DNA from 2 places in the Hominiventricola sp. genome. Region 2 is predicted to be linked to the other one. Evidence: predicted binding sites of a transcription regulator. Region 2 holds the regulator's gene; the other holds the start of a gene.
The links. Region 2 encodes HrcA, which represses chaperone genes, less so after heat shock. Its sites were predicted from a motif close to TGTTAGCACTCNNNNNNNNNGAGTGCTAACA; they were not measured.
Positions count from the first base shown of each region.

Region 1: htpG (molecular chaperone HtpG) is a predicted target of HrcA. The motif match lies at 6,782-6,812, and genes of this name have one in related genera.

Region 1 is NZ_DBLYVB010000024.1:3,064-11,234, forward strand. Features, by position in the region: gene ACZMB2_RS11900 (THUMP domain-containing class I SAM-dependent RNA methyltransferase) at 1-364, shown strand, start outside; gene ACZMB2_RS11905 (XTP/dITP diphosphatase) at 361-975, shown strand; gene ACZMB2_RS11910 (metallophosphoesterase) at 972-1,454, shown strand; tRNA gene ACZMB2_RS11915 (tRNA-Pro) at 1,567-1,641, shown strand; tRNA gene ACZMB2_RS11920 (tRNA-Gly) at 1,667-1,737, shown strand; tRNA gene ACZMB2_RS11925 (tRNA-Arg) at 1,762-1,835, shown strand; tRNA gene ACZMB2_RS11930 (tRNA-His) at 1,869-1,942, shown strand; tRNA gene ACZMB2_RS11935 (tRNA-Gln) at 1,958-2,031, shown strand; tRNA gene ACZMB2_RS11940 (tRNA-Lys) at 2,060-2,132, shown strand; gene ACZMB2_RS11945 (response regulator transcription factor) at 2,644-3,315, shown strand; gene ACZMB2_RS11950 (sensor histidine kinase) at 3,312-4,670, shown strand; gene ACZMB2_RS11955 (acyl-CoA thioesterase) at 4,671-5,120, shown strand; gene ACZMB2_RS11960 (heparan-alpha-glucosaminide N-acetyltransferase domain-containing protein) at 5,120-5,734, shown strand; tRNA gene ACZMB2_RS11965 (tRNA-Leu) at 5,913-5,994, shown strand; gene ACZMB2_RS11970 (cytidylate kinase-like family protein) at 6,056-6,685, opposite strand; gene htpG (molecular chaperone HtpG) at 6,888-8,171, shown strand, end outside.
Region 2 is NZ_DBLYVB010000003.1:90,195-98,365, forward strand. Features, by position in the region: gene ACZMB2_RS03505 (undecaprenyl-phosphate glucose phosphotransferase) at 1-91, shown strand, start outside; gene ACZMB2_RS03510 (LCP family protein) at 113-1,249, shown strand; gene ACZMB2_RS03515 (glycosyltransferase family 2 protein) at 1,337-2,257, shown strand; gene ACZMB2_RS03520 (tetratricopeptide repeat protein) at 2,254-3,180, shown strand; gene hrcA (heat-inducible transcriptional repressor HrcA) at 3,538-4,560, shown strand; gene grpE (nucleotide exchange factor GrpE) at 4,594-5,181, shown strand; gene dnaK (molecular chaperone DnaK) at 5,253-7,130, shown strand; gene dnaJ (molecular chaperone DnaJ) at 7,242-8,171, shown strand, end outside.

The DNA of each region.
Region 1 (8,171 bases), on a different contig from region 2:
TCGTGCTGCCAGACAGAATGCAGAGGCCGCGGGTGTGGATCACCTGATTCATTTTCAGCAGCGCCCGGTCAGCGAACTGTCCCATCCGAAGAAATATGGTTTTATTATCAGTAATCCGCCCTATGGGGAACGTCTGGAAGAGAAAGAAGCATTACCGGCTCTCTATAGCCAGATCGGAGAACGGTTTCATGCGCTGGACAGCTGGTCCATGTATCTGATTACCAGTTATGAAGATACGGAGAAGTACATTGGAAGAAAAGCGGACAAAAACCGAAAGATCTATAATGGAATGCTGAAGACATATTATTATCAGTTCCTTGGCCCCAAACCGCCCAAAGGAAATCATCAGGAGAGAAAAGAATGAAGATAGAGAAGATCATTTTTGCCACAGGAAACGAAGGAAAGATGAGAGAAGTGCGAATGATTCTCGGTGACCTGGGAATTCAGGTTATTTCCATGAAAGAAGCAGGTGTAACGGCAGAAGCCGATGAGAATGGAACAACCTTTGAAGAGAATGCAATTATTAAAGCAAAAGAGATCATGGAAAAGACTGGAGAAATTGTTCTTGCGGATGATTCCGGACTGGAAGTAGATGCCCTTGGCGGTGAGCCGGGGATTTATTCTGCCCGCTATATGGGATATGATACTTCCTATCATATTAAAAATAACAGCTTGATTGAGCGACTGGAAGGAAAAACAGGGGAAGAGAGGAGTGCCCGTTTTGTTTGCGCGATCGCGGCATGCTTTCCGGATGGCCGTGTGCTGACCACCAGAGGAACTATGGAAGGACAGATCGGTTACGAAGAGAAGGGCGAGAATGGATTTGGTTATGACCCGATATTCTATCTGCCGGAATATCAGTGCTATTCTGCAGAACTTCCATTGGAAGAGAAGAACAAATTAAGCCACCGTGGGAAAGCTCTGCGACTTATGAAAGAAGCGCTTCAGAGAGAACAGGAAGATGCAAAGGCATGAAAATACTGATTGTGAGTGACACCCATGGACGGGAATATACGTTGGAAAAAGCCTTGAAGAAAACGGGGCCAATCGATCAGCTCATACATTTAGGAGATGTGGAGGGCGGTGAAGAAAGAATCCGGATGCTGGCGGGAAATGCACCTGCAGCGATCATTGCCGGAAATAATGATTTTTTCTGTGACCTTCCGGATGAAAGAATGTTTACGCTGGAAGGATATCGAATCTGGATGACCCATGGTCATCGTTATTTTGTCCATTCTGGTATTTTGTATCTGGAGCGGGAAGCGCGAAAAAAAGGTGCAGATATTGTCATGTATGGTCATACGCATAAGCCGATGATTCAGCAGGAAGAGAAACTTCTGGTGCTGAATCCAGGCAGCCTTTCTTTGCCGAGACAGGAAGGGCATCGCCCGACTTATATCTTGCTGGAACTGGAAAAGGGAAAGCTTGCTAAATGTGAAATCTGTAGTTTGTAGATGGCTGAAAAAGTACACTGTAAACTTTTTAAAAAAAATGTAAAAAACCTGTTGACATTAGTGGGGCACATGTGTATAATACAACATGTGTCCAAACGACGGGCATAGGAAACGGGGTGTGGCTCAGCTTGGCTAGAGCGCCTGGTTTGGGACCAGGAGGCCGCAGGTTCGAATCCTGTCACCCCGATTTGAATATGATTCATAAACACCGTGCGGGTGTAGTTCAATGGTAGAACACTAGCCTTCCAAGCTAGATACGTGGGTTCGATTCCCATCACCCGCTTTGGATAGCAACTATCCACAAAATGTGTCCGTAGCTCAGCTGGATAGAGCAACGGCCTTCTAAGCCGTGGGTCGGGGGTTCGAATCCCTTCGGGCACATTTGAAGCTTTGCTTCATGAAAAAGTTGATATGGTGGGTATAGCGCAGTTGGTTAGCGCGCCAGATTGTGGCTCTGGAGGCCTAGGGTTCGAATCCCTATATCCACCCTGAATCAAAGATAATGGGCTATCGCCAAGCGGCTAAGGCACAGGACTTTGACTCCTGCATTTCGCTGGTTCGAATCCAGCTAGCCCAGTTGGCTAGAAGAAATGCTACATAAGAATGGGATATTAGCTCAGTTGGTAGAGCACTTGACTTTTAATCAAGTTGTCCGGGGTTCGAATCCCCGATGTCTCACTAATCAGACACTGGTTATCCAGTGTCTTTTTTGTTTTTGTCAGGATAACGAAAAATGTCGGATCAGGAGAACTGTCTATTGACAGATGAAGAAGATATTTGGATCTTTTGTTTGGAAAAAAGTCTAAAAAAGTCAAAAATTTATGTGTTTTGTCAATGTACATATGCCCGTGTGGGACGTATAATAGTTGCAACAAGTGAGAACGAAACACAAAGCGGTTTCCTTTCTTACCTGTTCAATTGAATATTTATGGATGGTACCGTACCCCCCCTAATCCCCCTTAATGAATAAACCCTCCCTTTTTTGATTATTCTTTAAAAGCGGTGTCATCATAAATGTACGAAAAGTTGTTTCAGAAAGACCAGAGGTCCCCCGCCTCTGGTCTTTCTGCGTCTGCCTCAAATTTTACATAAATTTTACATACATGTCTTTCGGACTTTACAATCCCCTCATAATATGTTAATAGATAAACTAGGTTTATAAGGTAGATGAAAGGCAGAGGTTCGTTGTATGGCATTGATTTATATTGTGGAGGATGACCAGAACATCCGGGAGATTGAAAGTTTTGCTTTGAAAAACAGTGGTTATACGATAATGGATTTTGAATGTGCGAAAGATTTTTACCATCAGCTGGCAGAAAAAGTTCCGGATTGTATTTTGCTGGACATCATGCTTCCGGATGAAGATGGTCTGGAGATACTGAAAAAGATAAGATCGATTCCGGATACCAGAAAGGTTCCGATTATGATGATTACGGCCAAGACCGCAGAGCTTGACAAGGTCAAAGGACTGGATCTGGGAGCAGATGATTATATTACCAAGCCCTTTGGAATTATGGAGTTGATTTCCCGTGTAAAGGCACTTCTGCGCCGCAGCATGAATATGGAAGATGAGAAGTTCCTTTCTGCAGGAGATATTTTTCTGGACGGTGAGAAGCATATGGTATATGTGAAGGATGAGCCGATAGATCTCACATTTAAAGAATATGAGCTTCTGAAGCTGCTTATTCAGAATCAGGGAATTGTTATGTCCAGAGATGTAATCATGGAGCGAATCTGGGGAATTGATTTTGAAGGAGAGTCAAGAACTCTGGATGTACATATCAAGACATTGCGCCAGAAGCTGAAAAATGCAGGTACACTGATTAAAACCGTGAGAAATGTGGGGTATATGATCGAGTGAAAAAGAAGATACGCCGGGAATTTATATTAGTTGCTCTCTTTACGATTACACTTACTACCCTGTTGGTAACAGCGGTCTTCTATGAATTCTTTAAAAAAGAAGTGATGGATGAGCTGGATATCGATATACAGGTGCTGCAGGAAACAGGAGTTTTCGAAACGGAAGACATAGAAACTGGTCTGCGGGAAATGCCTCTGGATGATTTGAGAATTTCATTAATTGCCCAGGATGGTTCTGTCCTTTATGATAATGATGCGAATGTAGGAAATCTTGGTAATCACGGAGACCGCCCGGAAGTATCGCAGGCCTTACAGAGTGGAAAAGGACAGTCCGTCAGACGTTCAGATACCATGGATGAGAGTGCCTTTTATTATGCAGTCCGGCAGGAGGATGGAACAATTCTTCGTGTAGCCAGAGAGACTTCCAGTATCTGGAGAATGTTTAAAGATGCCTTTCCGATTGTGTGTGTGATGGCATTGGCTATTTTTGGCATGTGTTATGTGCTGGCGACCCGTGCAACAAAAACCTTGATGAAACCGATTGACTATCTGGGCTGCCATCTGGATGAATGTGGCGAGATAGAGACCTACGAAGAACTGGTGCCCTTTGTGCAGACCATTAAGAAACAGCATGATGATATTATGAAAAATGCTCAGATGCGGCAGGATTTTACAGCAAATGTTTCTCATGAGTTGAAAACACCCCTGACATCTATCTCGGGTTATGCAGAACTGATTGAGCACCATATGGCTTCTGCTCAGGATGTGCCGCGTTTTGCGGGGGAGATTCACAGAAGTGCCAATCGGCTTCTGAGCATGATTAATGATATTATCCGGCTGTCAGAGTTGGATGTGATGGAGACAGAGGATATGGTATTTGAGAGGGTGCCGCTTTATGTTCTGGCAGAAAGCTGTGTGGACATGCTGCAGTTAAAGGCGGAAAAACATAATGTAACGCTGGAATTGAAAGGTACGCCCTGTTATGTGGCCGGAAATCGGGAGATGGTGGAGGAGATTCTCTATAACTTATGTGATAATGCCATTCGTTATAATAATCCTGGTGGAAGTGTGACTGTGACTGCGGAACCAAAAGGGGAAAAGGTAATGCTTCAGGTGTCAGATACAGGAATCGGCATCTCCAAAGAGCATCAGCAGAGAGTTTTTGAACGCTTTTACAGGGTGGACAAGAGCCGTTCCAAAGCAACCGGAGGAACCGGGCTTGGACTTGCCATCGTAAAACATATGGTAGCGCAGCATCATGCGAATCTTACATTAGAGAGTGAAAAAGGAAAAGGAACGACCATCACGATTCTGTTTGAAAAAGCAGATGAGTCTGCTATAATGGAACACAAGTAGATGCAGAACGAATGTGAGGAAAAGATTATGAACTATATCCATCAGGCACAGTATTACGAAACAGACCAGATGGGCATCATCCATCACTCCAATTATATCCGATGGATGGAGGAAGCTAGGATTGCCTATATGGATGAACTGGGATTTCCGTATAAAAAGGTAGAGGAAGCTGGCATTATCAGCCCGGTTTTAAGTGTGCAGTGCGATTACAAAGCCATGACATATTTTGGTGACCGGGTGTGTATTGATGTAAAATTATCGTCTTTCCGCGGAGTAAAATATGAGATTTCCTATGAAATGAGGGATGAGAGGACCGGTGAACTGCGGGCATCTGCTACATCTGCTCATTGCTATCTTGGCAAAAATGGAAGACCATCTAACATTAAGAAAGAGCTTCCGGAACTGTATGCAAAAATGATGGAAGAATTGCAGAAGGTGGAAAAGAAATAGTGAAAGAACGATATGTCCTTCTGGACAGTATCAGGGGGATCACTCTGCTCAGTATGATTTTGTATCATGGCATGTTTGATCTGGTAGAGATTTATGGACTGCATATTCCATGGTTTGGGGACAGACCGGGATATGTCTGGCAGCAGAGTATCTGTTGGATTTTTATTCTGCTGTCCGGCTTTTGTTGGAATCTTGGAAAAAGGCATCTGAAACGGGGGCTTGTGATTTCAGCGTGGGGTCTTCTGATCACGGGGATGACGTATGCGTTTATGCCGTCGGAAAAGATTCTGTTTGGAATCCTGACTTTTACCGGAACGGCTATGCTGCTTCTGATCCCGCTGTCAAAAGTGTTGGAACGGATTCCGGCATGGGCGGGATTCGCAGGAAGCTTCCTGCTTTTTGGACTGACAAGAAATGTGAACAGAGGAGTCTTTGGCTTTGAATTACTTCATTTTGGAAGGGTGCCGAAAGTCCTGTATCGGGGACTCTTTATGACGTTTCTTGGTTTCCCGGATCCTGGATTTTTTTCCGGAGATTACTTTCCTTTGTTTCCATGGATTTTTCTTTATCTGACCGGATATTTCCTGTATGGAATGTTTATGAAGTTTCCGTAAGTGAAGAAGGCTCTGAGGATACATTTGCCGGCTCCTTTTCTGGAGACAGCAGGCAGACATAGTCTGCTTTTGTATCTTTTGCACCAGCCATTGCTTATGCTGGTATTTACGGCGGCAGATGTGTTGAAAATTCTGTAATTGACTTTTTGGAGTGCAGATGATAACATATGGGACATGAGCGGAACTGATGGAATTGGCAGACATGCAAGATTTAGGTTCTTGTGCCGTGAGGCGTGTGGGTTCAAGTCCCACGTTCCGCACTGAAAATTAAGCAAAGAAAAGGAGAATCCCAATTTCGGATTCTCCTTTTTGCAATCATGATTATTCCATCAACCCTTTTTGTTTCAGGTACAGTTTGATCTGTTCAGCAGCTTCCTCGATGGTCATGTCACCGGTATTCAGGCACAGATCATAATTGGATGCGGCATCCCAGGTTTTCCCGGTATAGTAGTTGTAATATTTATGACGCTGTTTATCTGTCTCACGGATCCGCTCCTCGGCCACCTCTTTTTCCAGAGAAAATGTCCACATCATTCGATGAATTTTACTCTCCATATCACCACATACAAAAATATTCACCACATTATCGTAATCCTTCAGTACATAATCGGCACAGCGTCCAATGATGATGCAGGATTCATTTTCTGCCAGTTCTTTGATCAATTCAGATTGAAAACGGAAGAGGTTATCCGGAGAGACGATATCTTTTCCGAGAGATGGTTTCTGACTGGCCGGTTTCAATTCTTTAATCAGTTTGTACAGCAGGTTGTTTCCGGGGCGCTCATCATTTACATGAAAAAATTCTTCCAGAACGCCACTTTTGTCAGAGACCATGCGGAACATGTCTTTGTCATAGTAAGGAATGTCAAGTTCCTTGGACAGAAGTTTTGCAATATTGGTTGCCCCTGCACCGCATTCACGATTTAAAGTAATGATAAATTTTTTTGACATGGATATCACTCCTTCTGGTTGTGCAAATAATCTAGTTTTTTCTTTATTATATCATAGAATATGTGCAGAAACAACAAATGAAATGGGAAAATGAATTATTAGCACTCGATTTAAATGAGTGCTAAAAAGTTCTTGACTTTTAAGAAAGAGGGGATTATATTACATAGTGATGAAATTATTTGAAAGAAAGGCAGTGTATATTATGAGCGAAAAACATGGATCACTTTCCATTAACAGCGACAATATTTTCCCGATTATTAAAAAATGGTTGTATTCTGACCACGATATTTTCTTCCGTGAACTGATTTCCAACGGATGCGATGCCATCACCAAGCTGAAGAAGCTGGATATGATGGGTGAGTATACACTTCCGGAGAAATATAAACCGCAGGTACAGGTTCTGGTGAACCCGGATGAGAAGACTTTGAAGTTCATCGATAACGGACTTGGTATGACGGCAGATGAAGTGGAAGAGTATATCAACCAGATTGCATTTTCCGGCGCAACGGATTTTCTGGCACAGTATAAGGACAAGACAAATGAGGATCAGATCATCGGTCATTTTGGACTGGGATTCTATTCCGCATTCATGGTAGCAGATGAGGTGCATATTGATACTCTTTCCTATAAAGAGGGAGCAGAGCCGGTACACTGGGAGTGTGATGGCGGTACGGAGTTCTCCATGGTAACCGGCGAGAAGAAGACCGTTGGTACCGAGATTACCCTGTTCCTGAATGAGGAGAGCCTGGAGTTTGCCAATGAGTACCGTGCCCGTGAGGTGATTAGTAAATACTGTTCCTTTATGCCGGTCAACATTTATCTTGCAAAAGAGAATGGGGAGCAGGAATATGAGACGATCGATGAGAGTGAGCTGACTGAGGATGATGTAGTTGTAGAGCATATCCATGAGGAGGCCAAGACAGAAGAAGTAGAGAAAGAGGACGGTACCAAGGAAACGAAAGAAGTTTCTCCGGCCAAAGAACTGGTGAAGATTAACAAACGTCCGGTTTCCTTAAGTGACCCGCAGCCGTTGTGGACGAAACATCCCAATGAGTGTACCGAAGAAGAATATAAAGAGTTCTATCGTAAGGTATTCAATGACTATAAGGAGCCGCTGTTCTGGATTCATCTGAACATGGACTACCCGTTCAACCTGAAGGGAATTCTGTACTTCCCGAAGATCAATATGGAGTATGAGTCCATTGAGGGAACCATCAAACTGTATAACAATCAGGTATTTATCGCTGATAATATCAAAGAAGTCATTCCGGAATTCCTGATGCTCTTAAAAGGTGTCATCGACTGTCCGGATCTGCCGCTGAATGTATCCAGAAGTGCGCTGCAGAACGACGGTTTTGTAAAGAAGATTTCTGATTACATTACCAAGAAAGTAGCGGATAAGTTAAGCGGTATGTGTAAGACAGACCGTGAGAATTATGAGAAATACTGGGACGATATCAGTCCGTTTATCAAATTTGGCTGCATC
Region 2 (8,171 bases):
GTACTATATTGAGAACTGGACCATGGGACTGGATTTTAAGATCCTGTTTCTAACGTTCTTCAAAGGCTTTGTAAATAAGAATGCTTATTAGCAGGCGTAGAAAGGATGAATTATGGCAAAAGAAACTATGAAAAAGACGACTTCGAAAAAAAATGCATCTCATCAGAAAACGTCTTCTGCAAAATCTGCATCAGGCAGAAGCAGAGGAGGTTCTAAGAAGAGAGCATCCAAAAAGAAAAAGCGGATGATGATTTTCGGCATTGAGATTGCAGTGATTCTGATTCTTGTGCTGGGATTCTGGGTAGTAAGCAAACTGGATAAGATTCAGAAGCCGAAGGTAGAGCAGGATCAGATTGAAGTAAATGAATCTCTGCAGGAATCCACGATGGAAACCATGAAAGGTTACACTACCGTCGCACTGTTTGGCCTTGATACCCGTGAAGCGGGACAGCTTGGAAGTGGAAATCGAAGCGATACCATTATTATTGCGAGCATTAACAATGATACCAAGGAAGTAAAACTGGTCAGTGTATATCGTGATACTTATCTGAATCTGACCAATGGTAAATATAATAAATGTAACAGCGCATATTCCTCAGGCGGTCCGGCACAGGCAATCAGTATGCTGAACACGAACTTGGATCTGGATATTGAGTACTATGTCAGCGTAGACTTCGCTGCACTGACCAAGACAGTAGATCTGCTGGGTGGTATCGACATCGATGTAGATGACGCTGAGATTGAACATCTGAACAACTATATTGTTGAGACATCCAAGGTAACAGGTATCCAGACGCAGCCTCTGACCAGTACAGGACTTCAGACACTGGATGGCGTACAGGCGACTTCCTACTGCCGTATCCGTTACACTGCAGGAGACGATTTCAAACGTACGGAGCGTCAGCGAGAAGTGATCATGCAGCTGGTAAGCAAGGCGAAGAAGATGGATATCAGCAAAGTTAATGATATCATTGATGCTGTATTCCCGCTGATTGCAACCAACTATACCAACGATGAGCTGGTAGCCATGGCTCCGCAGCTTTTGACCTACGATATTGTGGACACCACCGGATTCCCGTTTGATAAAGCAAATGCAACCGTCAAAGGAAAAGGTTCCTGTGTTGTTCCGGTAAATCTGGAAGAGAACGTAAAACAGCTTCATGAGTATCTCTTTGGCAACGCTGATTATCAGCCATCCAATGAGGTAACAGAGATCTCTTCAAAGATCAATTCTGAGACAGGATATTAAAAATAGTGAATGAATAGAAGCGAGGGATTCGTGAAGTTCCCTCGCTTTGTTTCTAATATAGAAAATTGCAGAAAACAGGAGAAACTGATGACAGCGGATATTGTAATTCCGGTTTATCGTCCGGGGGCAGAGTTAGGAGAACTGCTGAGCCGTCTGGCTGACCAGACGATACTGGCAGGGAAGATCATTCTGATGAATACAGAGGAAGCACATTTCCCGGCAGAGCTTCCGGAAAGATATGAAAATGTGGAAGTTCATCATGTGACAAAGCAGGAATTTGATCATGGCGGTACCAGAGATCAGGGCATTCGTCTCTCTGAGGCAGATGTGGTGATCTGTCTTACGCAGGATGCTATGCCGGCGGATGAACATCTGGTGGAAGAACTGCTGAAACCATTTGCAGATCCTTCCGTATGGGCGGCCTATGGAAGGCAGCTGCCGAAGGAAAATTGCAGGGAAGTGGAAAAATACACCCGCAGTTTTAATTACCCTGATGAAAGCAGGATCAAAGGAAAAGAGGATCTTCCGGTATTGGGGATTAAGACTTTTTTCTGCTCTAATGTCTGTGCTGCGTGGAGACGGGAAAAATACAAAGAACTGGGTGGATTTGTCAAACGGACTATTTTTAATGAAGATATGATTTATGCAGGAACCATTATAAAGGCAGGTGGTCGAATTGCCTACTGTGCAGATGCACAGGTGGTGCATTCTCACAATTACAGTGCCCTGCAGCAGTTTCACCGGAATTTTGATCTGGCAGTATCCCAGACTATGCATCCGGAAATCTTTGGCGGCATTCGTTCGGAATCTGAAGGCATACGTCTGGTAAAAAGGAGTCTTTCTTATTGTATTAAAATCAGAAAACCGTGGTTGATGATCCAGGTGGTGACCCAGAGCGCAGGAAAGCTCCTGGGCTACAAACTGGGACAGCGTTATGAACGGCTTCCAAGAAAACTGGTTCTGGCGTGTACCATGAACCGGGAATTCTGGGATAAGGAGGAGCTATGAAAGGAAAAAAGATAAAGCGGACTATGCTGGCAGTGACTGTTCTGTGTATGGGGCTTCTGATTGGCTGCGGTACGGATAAAAAGACAGAAGAACAGCAGCTGGCTTTACGAACCCAGGGCATGGAACAGGCTCGGGAAGGCAGCTATGAAGACGCCATCGCTTCCTATAATGAGGCCCTGGAACTTGCCGATATGCATGCAGGCAGTCTGGAACTGGATATTGCGGCATATAAAGCATCGGCACAGTATTATGCAGGAAATACAGAGGATGCCATTGCCACCTGCAGTGCCATTCTGGACCTGAAGGAGAGTGCGGAGATTTATACAACCAGAGGACTTCTCTATCGGGAGGCAGGAAATGCAGAAGCCGCAAAAGCAGATTTTACCAAGGCGATGAGTCTTACCTCTAAGAAGAATAAAGTAATGCTGGGAAGACTTTCTTATTATATGGAAGATGATACAAATGCCAAGACCTATCTGGAGGCAGCTTCCAAGGAAGGTAATCCGGAAGGCATTTACTGGCAGGCAGAGCTGTACCGGGAGATGGGAAATACAGACTATGCCATTACCCTCTATCAGAGTTATCTGGATGGTGAAGAAGTTACGCATCAGGAAGCTTATGAACGGGTGGCGGCTTATCAGCTGGCACAGGGTGATTACACTGGTGCACTGGACACCCTGCAGGGGGGAATTTCCATGGGAAACGGCGGATGTCTGCAAAAACTGATGGCATCGGAGATCACTGTCTATGAACAGCAGGGAGATTTTGATACCGCCCTTCAGAAGATGGAGATCTATCTGGAAAGCTATCCGGATGATGCGGATGCACAGAGAGAATATACCTTCCTGAAAACACGCTCCCAGGACGGTCAGGCCGGAACGGATACGGAAGCGGAAGAGGATACAGAAGGTACAGAAGAATAAAAATCAGAACCACGTGGATTTTATAATTTTCCGCGTGGTTTTTTGTTTATAGATATGCTGGGCAGGCCGAAGTGACAGCCTGTGAAAGGAACGTCCGCAGTCCCGGTACTTGATGAGAACGAGCCTGCAGCGAAGTTCGAATCTTAGTACCGCTGGATCGAGGACTTAGCGCGAGCGGTTCCGCTCACAGCCTGTCACTTCGGCTGCTTGGTCAGTTGTAATCCGTTCACAAATTCTTCATAAAAAAATATAAAATACACTTGACAAAGCACTATAGGGAGTGCTATCTTAAGTTACAGGAAATGTTAGCACTCTTACATGTTGAGTGCTAACAAGCAGAAGAAAGGAGCATAACCCATGGAACTGGATGAGAGAAAGAAAAAAATCTTAAATGTGATTATCCGGAATTACATGGAGACCGGAGAACCGGTAGGATCGAGAACCATATCGAAGGATCCGGATCTGAAGCTTTCCTCTGCTACCATCCGCAATGAGATGTCGGATCTGGAAGAGATGGGTTACATCATTCAACCCCACACTTCCGCCGGAAGAATTCCTTCCGATAAAGGATACCGGCTGTATGTGGATTACCTGATGCAGGAAAAAGACCGGGAAGTGACGGAACTTCAGGAACTGATGGTTCAGCGTACCGACCGGCTGGAAAGTGTGCTGAAGCAGGTGGTAAAGATCCTGGCAAATGATACCAATTATGCCACGATGGTTTCCACTCCACAGTATCATCAGAACAAACTGAAATTCATTCAGCTGTCCCGTGTGGATGCCAATCAGATCCTGGCGGTGATTGTAGCGGAAGGAAATGTGATCCGCAACAAACTCTTACCGGTCTGTGAGGAACTGAGTGATGAAAGTATTCTGAAGCTTAATATCCTGCTGAATACCATGCTGAATGGAAAGACCATTCAGGAAATCAATCTTCAGATGATTTCCAGCATGAAAGAACAGGCCGGTATTCACAGCAACATCGTCAGTGATGTGGTGGATGCAGTCGCCGAGGCGATTCATTCCGATGAGGGAATGGAGATCTACACCGGCGGGGCCACAAACATTTTCCGTTATCCGGAATTAAGTGAGAACGGAAAGGCCAGTGAACTGATACAGACACTGGAGGAGAAGCAGAACCTGGTAGATCTGGTTACAGACACACTGAACAAAGACGAAAAAGGAATTCAGGTATATATCGGTAATGAGACACCGGTAAAATCCATGAAGGACTGCAGTGTTGTCACGGCAACCTACGAACTGGGCGAAGGGCTTCAGGGTACCATTGGAATCATTGGTCCCAAGAGAATGGATTACGAGAACGTTATGGGTAAGCTGAAAGCCATGATGGATCAGCTGGATGATGTTTTTCATAAATAGAAAGGCGGAACAACGGTGGAAGAAAACAAGACAATGGAACAGGAACCGGAGATTCAGGAGGAAGAAGTAAAAGCAGAAGATACTGCTGAAGCAGAAGCCACTGAGACGGCTGAGACAGAAGAAACAAAAGCCGATGCGGAACCTGACAAAAAAGGATTCTTCGGAAAGAAGAAAGAGAAAAAAGACAAGAAAGATGAACAGATCGCAGAACTGACCGATAAAGTAAAACGTCAGCTTGCAGAGTTTGAAAACTTCAGAAACCGTACAGAAAAGGAGAAATCCCAGATGTACATGGTGGGAGCAAGAGATGTGATCGAGAAACTGCTTCCGGTAGTAGATAACTTTGAGCGAGGCTTGAAGAGTATTCCGGAAGATCAGAAAGATGGACCGGTAGCCAGCGGAATGGAAATGATTTATAAACAGCTGATCACGGTTCTTACAGATTTGGGCGTAACCCCCATCGAAGCGGTGGGCCAGGAATTTGATCCGAATTTCCATAATGCAGTGATGCATGCGGAGGATGAGGAACTTGGAGAAAATACAGTATCTGAGGAATTCCAGAAGGGTTATAAATATAAAGATGCAGTGCTTCGTCACAGCATGGTTAAAGTTGTAAACTGACGCGTAAGCAATGAGCAGCGAGCTAACGCGCTGTGGTCTATAAGATTTAGTATTTTCAGGAGGAAAAAGAAATGAGCAAGATTATTGGTATTGATTTAGGAACAACGAACTCTTGTGTAGCCGTAATGGAAGGTGGAAAACCTACGGTTGTTGCAAATACAGAAGGAGCAAGAACAACACCGTCTATCGTAGCATTTACAAAAACTGGTGAGCGTCTGGTAGGAGAGCCGGCAAAACGTCAGGCAGTTACCAACTCCGAGAAAACCATCTCTTCCATCAAGAGACATATGGGAACTGATTATAAAGTAGACATTGAAGGAAAGAAATATTCTCCGCAGGAGATTTCCGCTATGATCCTGCAGAAGCTGAAAGCAGATGCAGAGAACTATCTGGGCGAGAAAGTAACCGAGGCAGTTATCACTGTTCCGGCATACTTCAATGACGCACAGAGACAGGCAACCAAAGATGCAGGTAAGATCGCAGGACTGGATGTAAAACGTATCATCAATGAGCCGACCGCTGCAGCACTGGCATACGGCCTTGACAATGAGAAAGAGCAGAAGATCATGGTATACGACCTTGGCGGCGGTACCTTCGATGTTTCCATCATCGAGATCGGTGACGGCGTTATCGAGGTTCTGGCTACCGCAGGTGACAACCATCTGGGTGGTGATGACTTCGACCAGAAGATCACAGATTATATGATCTCTGAATTCAAGAAACAGTACGGTGTAGATCTTGGCAACGACAAGATGGCACTGCAGAGACTGAAAGAAGCAGCTGAGAAGGCTAAGAAGGAGTTGTCCGCTTCCACAACAACCAACATCAACCTTCCGTTCATCAGCATGAACGCAGACGGCCCGCTTCACTTTGATATGAACCTGACCAGAGCAAAATTTGATGAGCTGACTCACGATCTGGTAGAGCGTACTGCTAACCCGGTACAGGCAGCTCTCCGTGATGCAGGTATCAGCCCGTCTGAACTTGGTAAAGTCCTGCTGGTAGGTGGTTCCACACGTATCCCGGCAGTACAGGATAAAGTAAAACAGTTGACCGGACATGAGCCGAGCAAATCTCTGAACCCGGATGAGTGTGTGGCAATCGGTGCTTCCATTCAGGGTGGTAAACTTGCAGGAGATGCAGGTGCCGGTGATATCCTTCTTCTGGATGTTACTCCGCTGTCCCTGTCCATCGAGACCATGGGAGGTATTGCAACCCGTCTGATCGAGAGAAATACCACGATCCCGACTAAGAAGAGCCAGATCTTCTCCACCGCAGCTGATAACCAGACCGCTGTAGACATCAACGTAGTACAGGGTGAGAGACAGTTCGCGAAAGATAACAAATCCCTCGGCCAGTTCCGTCTGGATGGAATCCCGCCTGCAAGACGTGGAGTTCCGCAGATCGAGGTTACCTTTGATATTGATGCAAACGGTATCGTAAATGTATCCGCTAAGGATCTGGGTACCGGAAAAGAGCAGCACATCACCATTACCGCTGGTTCCAACATGTCTGATTCCGATATCGATAAGGCAGTCAAAGAAGCTGCTGAGTTCGAGGCACAGGATAAGAAACGGAAAGAGGCCATTGATGCAAGAAACGATGCAGATGCAATGGTATTCCAGACCGAGAAGGCAATGGAGGAAGCCGGAGATAAGATCGACGCTTCTGAGAAAGCAGCTGTTCAGGATAAGATCAATGCTCTGAAAGCAGTTGTAGACAGAACTGCTAACCAGACTGATATTTCTGATGCGGACATCGATGCGCTGAAATCCGGTAAAGAGGATCTGATGAATGCAGCACAGAAACTGTTCCAGAAGATGTATGAGCAGACTGCAGGTGCACAGGGTGCAGGTCCGCAGGGCGCAGGTCCGGATATGGGCGGCGCAGGACAGAGTACTTCCGGTCCGGCAGATGACGTGGTAGACGGAGATTACCGCGAGGTTTAATCCGGAACAGGATGAAAATAAAAATAAAGCAGTGGGGGAGCGATAAACTCCCCACTGTTTTTTGCGTGTGCAGATGAATTTCAGCCCACAGCAATTCGAAAGGGAAAAGTTATGGCAGAGACGAAGAGAGATTATTATGAGGTTCTTGGCGTAGACCGGAATGCGGATGACGCAGCCATCAAAAGTGCATATCGAAAACTGGCAAAGAAATATCATCCGGATATGAATCCGGGAGATAAAGAAGCAGAGCAGAAATTTAAAGAGGCTTCCGAGGCATATGCCGTATTAAGTGATGCAGACAAGAGAAGAAAGTACGATCAATTTGGACACGCAGCCTTTGAGCAGGGAGGCGGCGGAGCCGGTGGTTACGGCGGATTCGACTTTAACGGCGCAGATATGGGCGATATTTTTGGTGATATCTTCGGCGATATTTTTGGCGGCGGCGGACGCAGCCGCAGAAACAGTAATGGTCCCATGAGAGGTGCGGATCTGCGTGCCAGTGTACGGATTACCTTTGATGAAGCGGTGAAAGGCTGCGACAAAGAGCTGGAGCTGACTTTGAAAGATGAGTGCGAAAACTGTCATGGTACCGGCGCAAAACCGGGTACTACACCCCAGACCTGTCCTAAATGTGGCGGAAAAGGACAGGTGGTTTATACCCAGCAATCTCTTTTTGGCATGGTGCAGAATGTACGTCCCTGCCCGGACTGTAACGGAACCGGTAAGATTATCAAAGACAAGTGCCCGAATTGCTACGGAACCGGCTATACGTCCAGTAAGAAGAAGATCGCTGTTACGATTCCGGCAGGCATCGACAACGGCCAGAGCATCCGTATCAGAGGAAAGGGAGAGCCGGGCACCAATGGCGGTCCGAGAGGGGATCTTCTGGTAGAGGTAATTGTATCCAGACATCCGATTTTCCAGAGACAGGATATGGATATTTTCTCTACGGTACCGATCAGTTTCCCGGTAGCAGCTCTTGGCGGAACGATTCGTATTAAGACCGTAGACGGTGAAGTAGAGTATGATGTGAAACCGGGT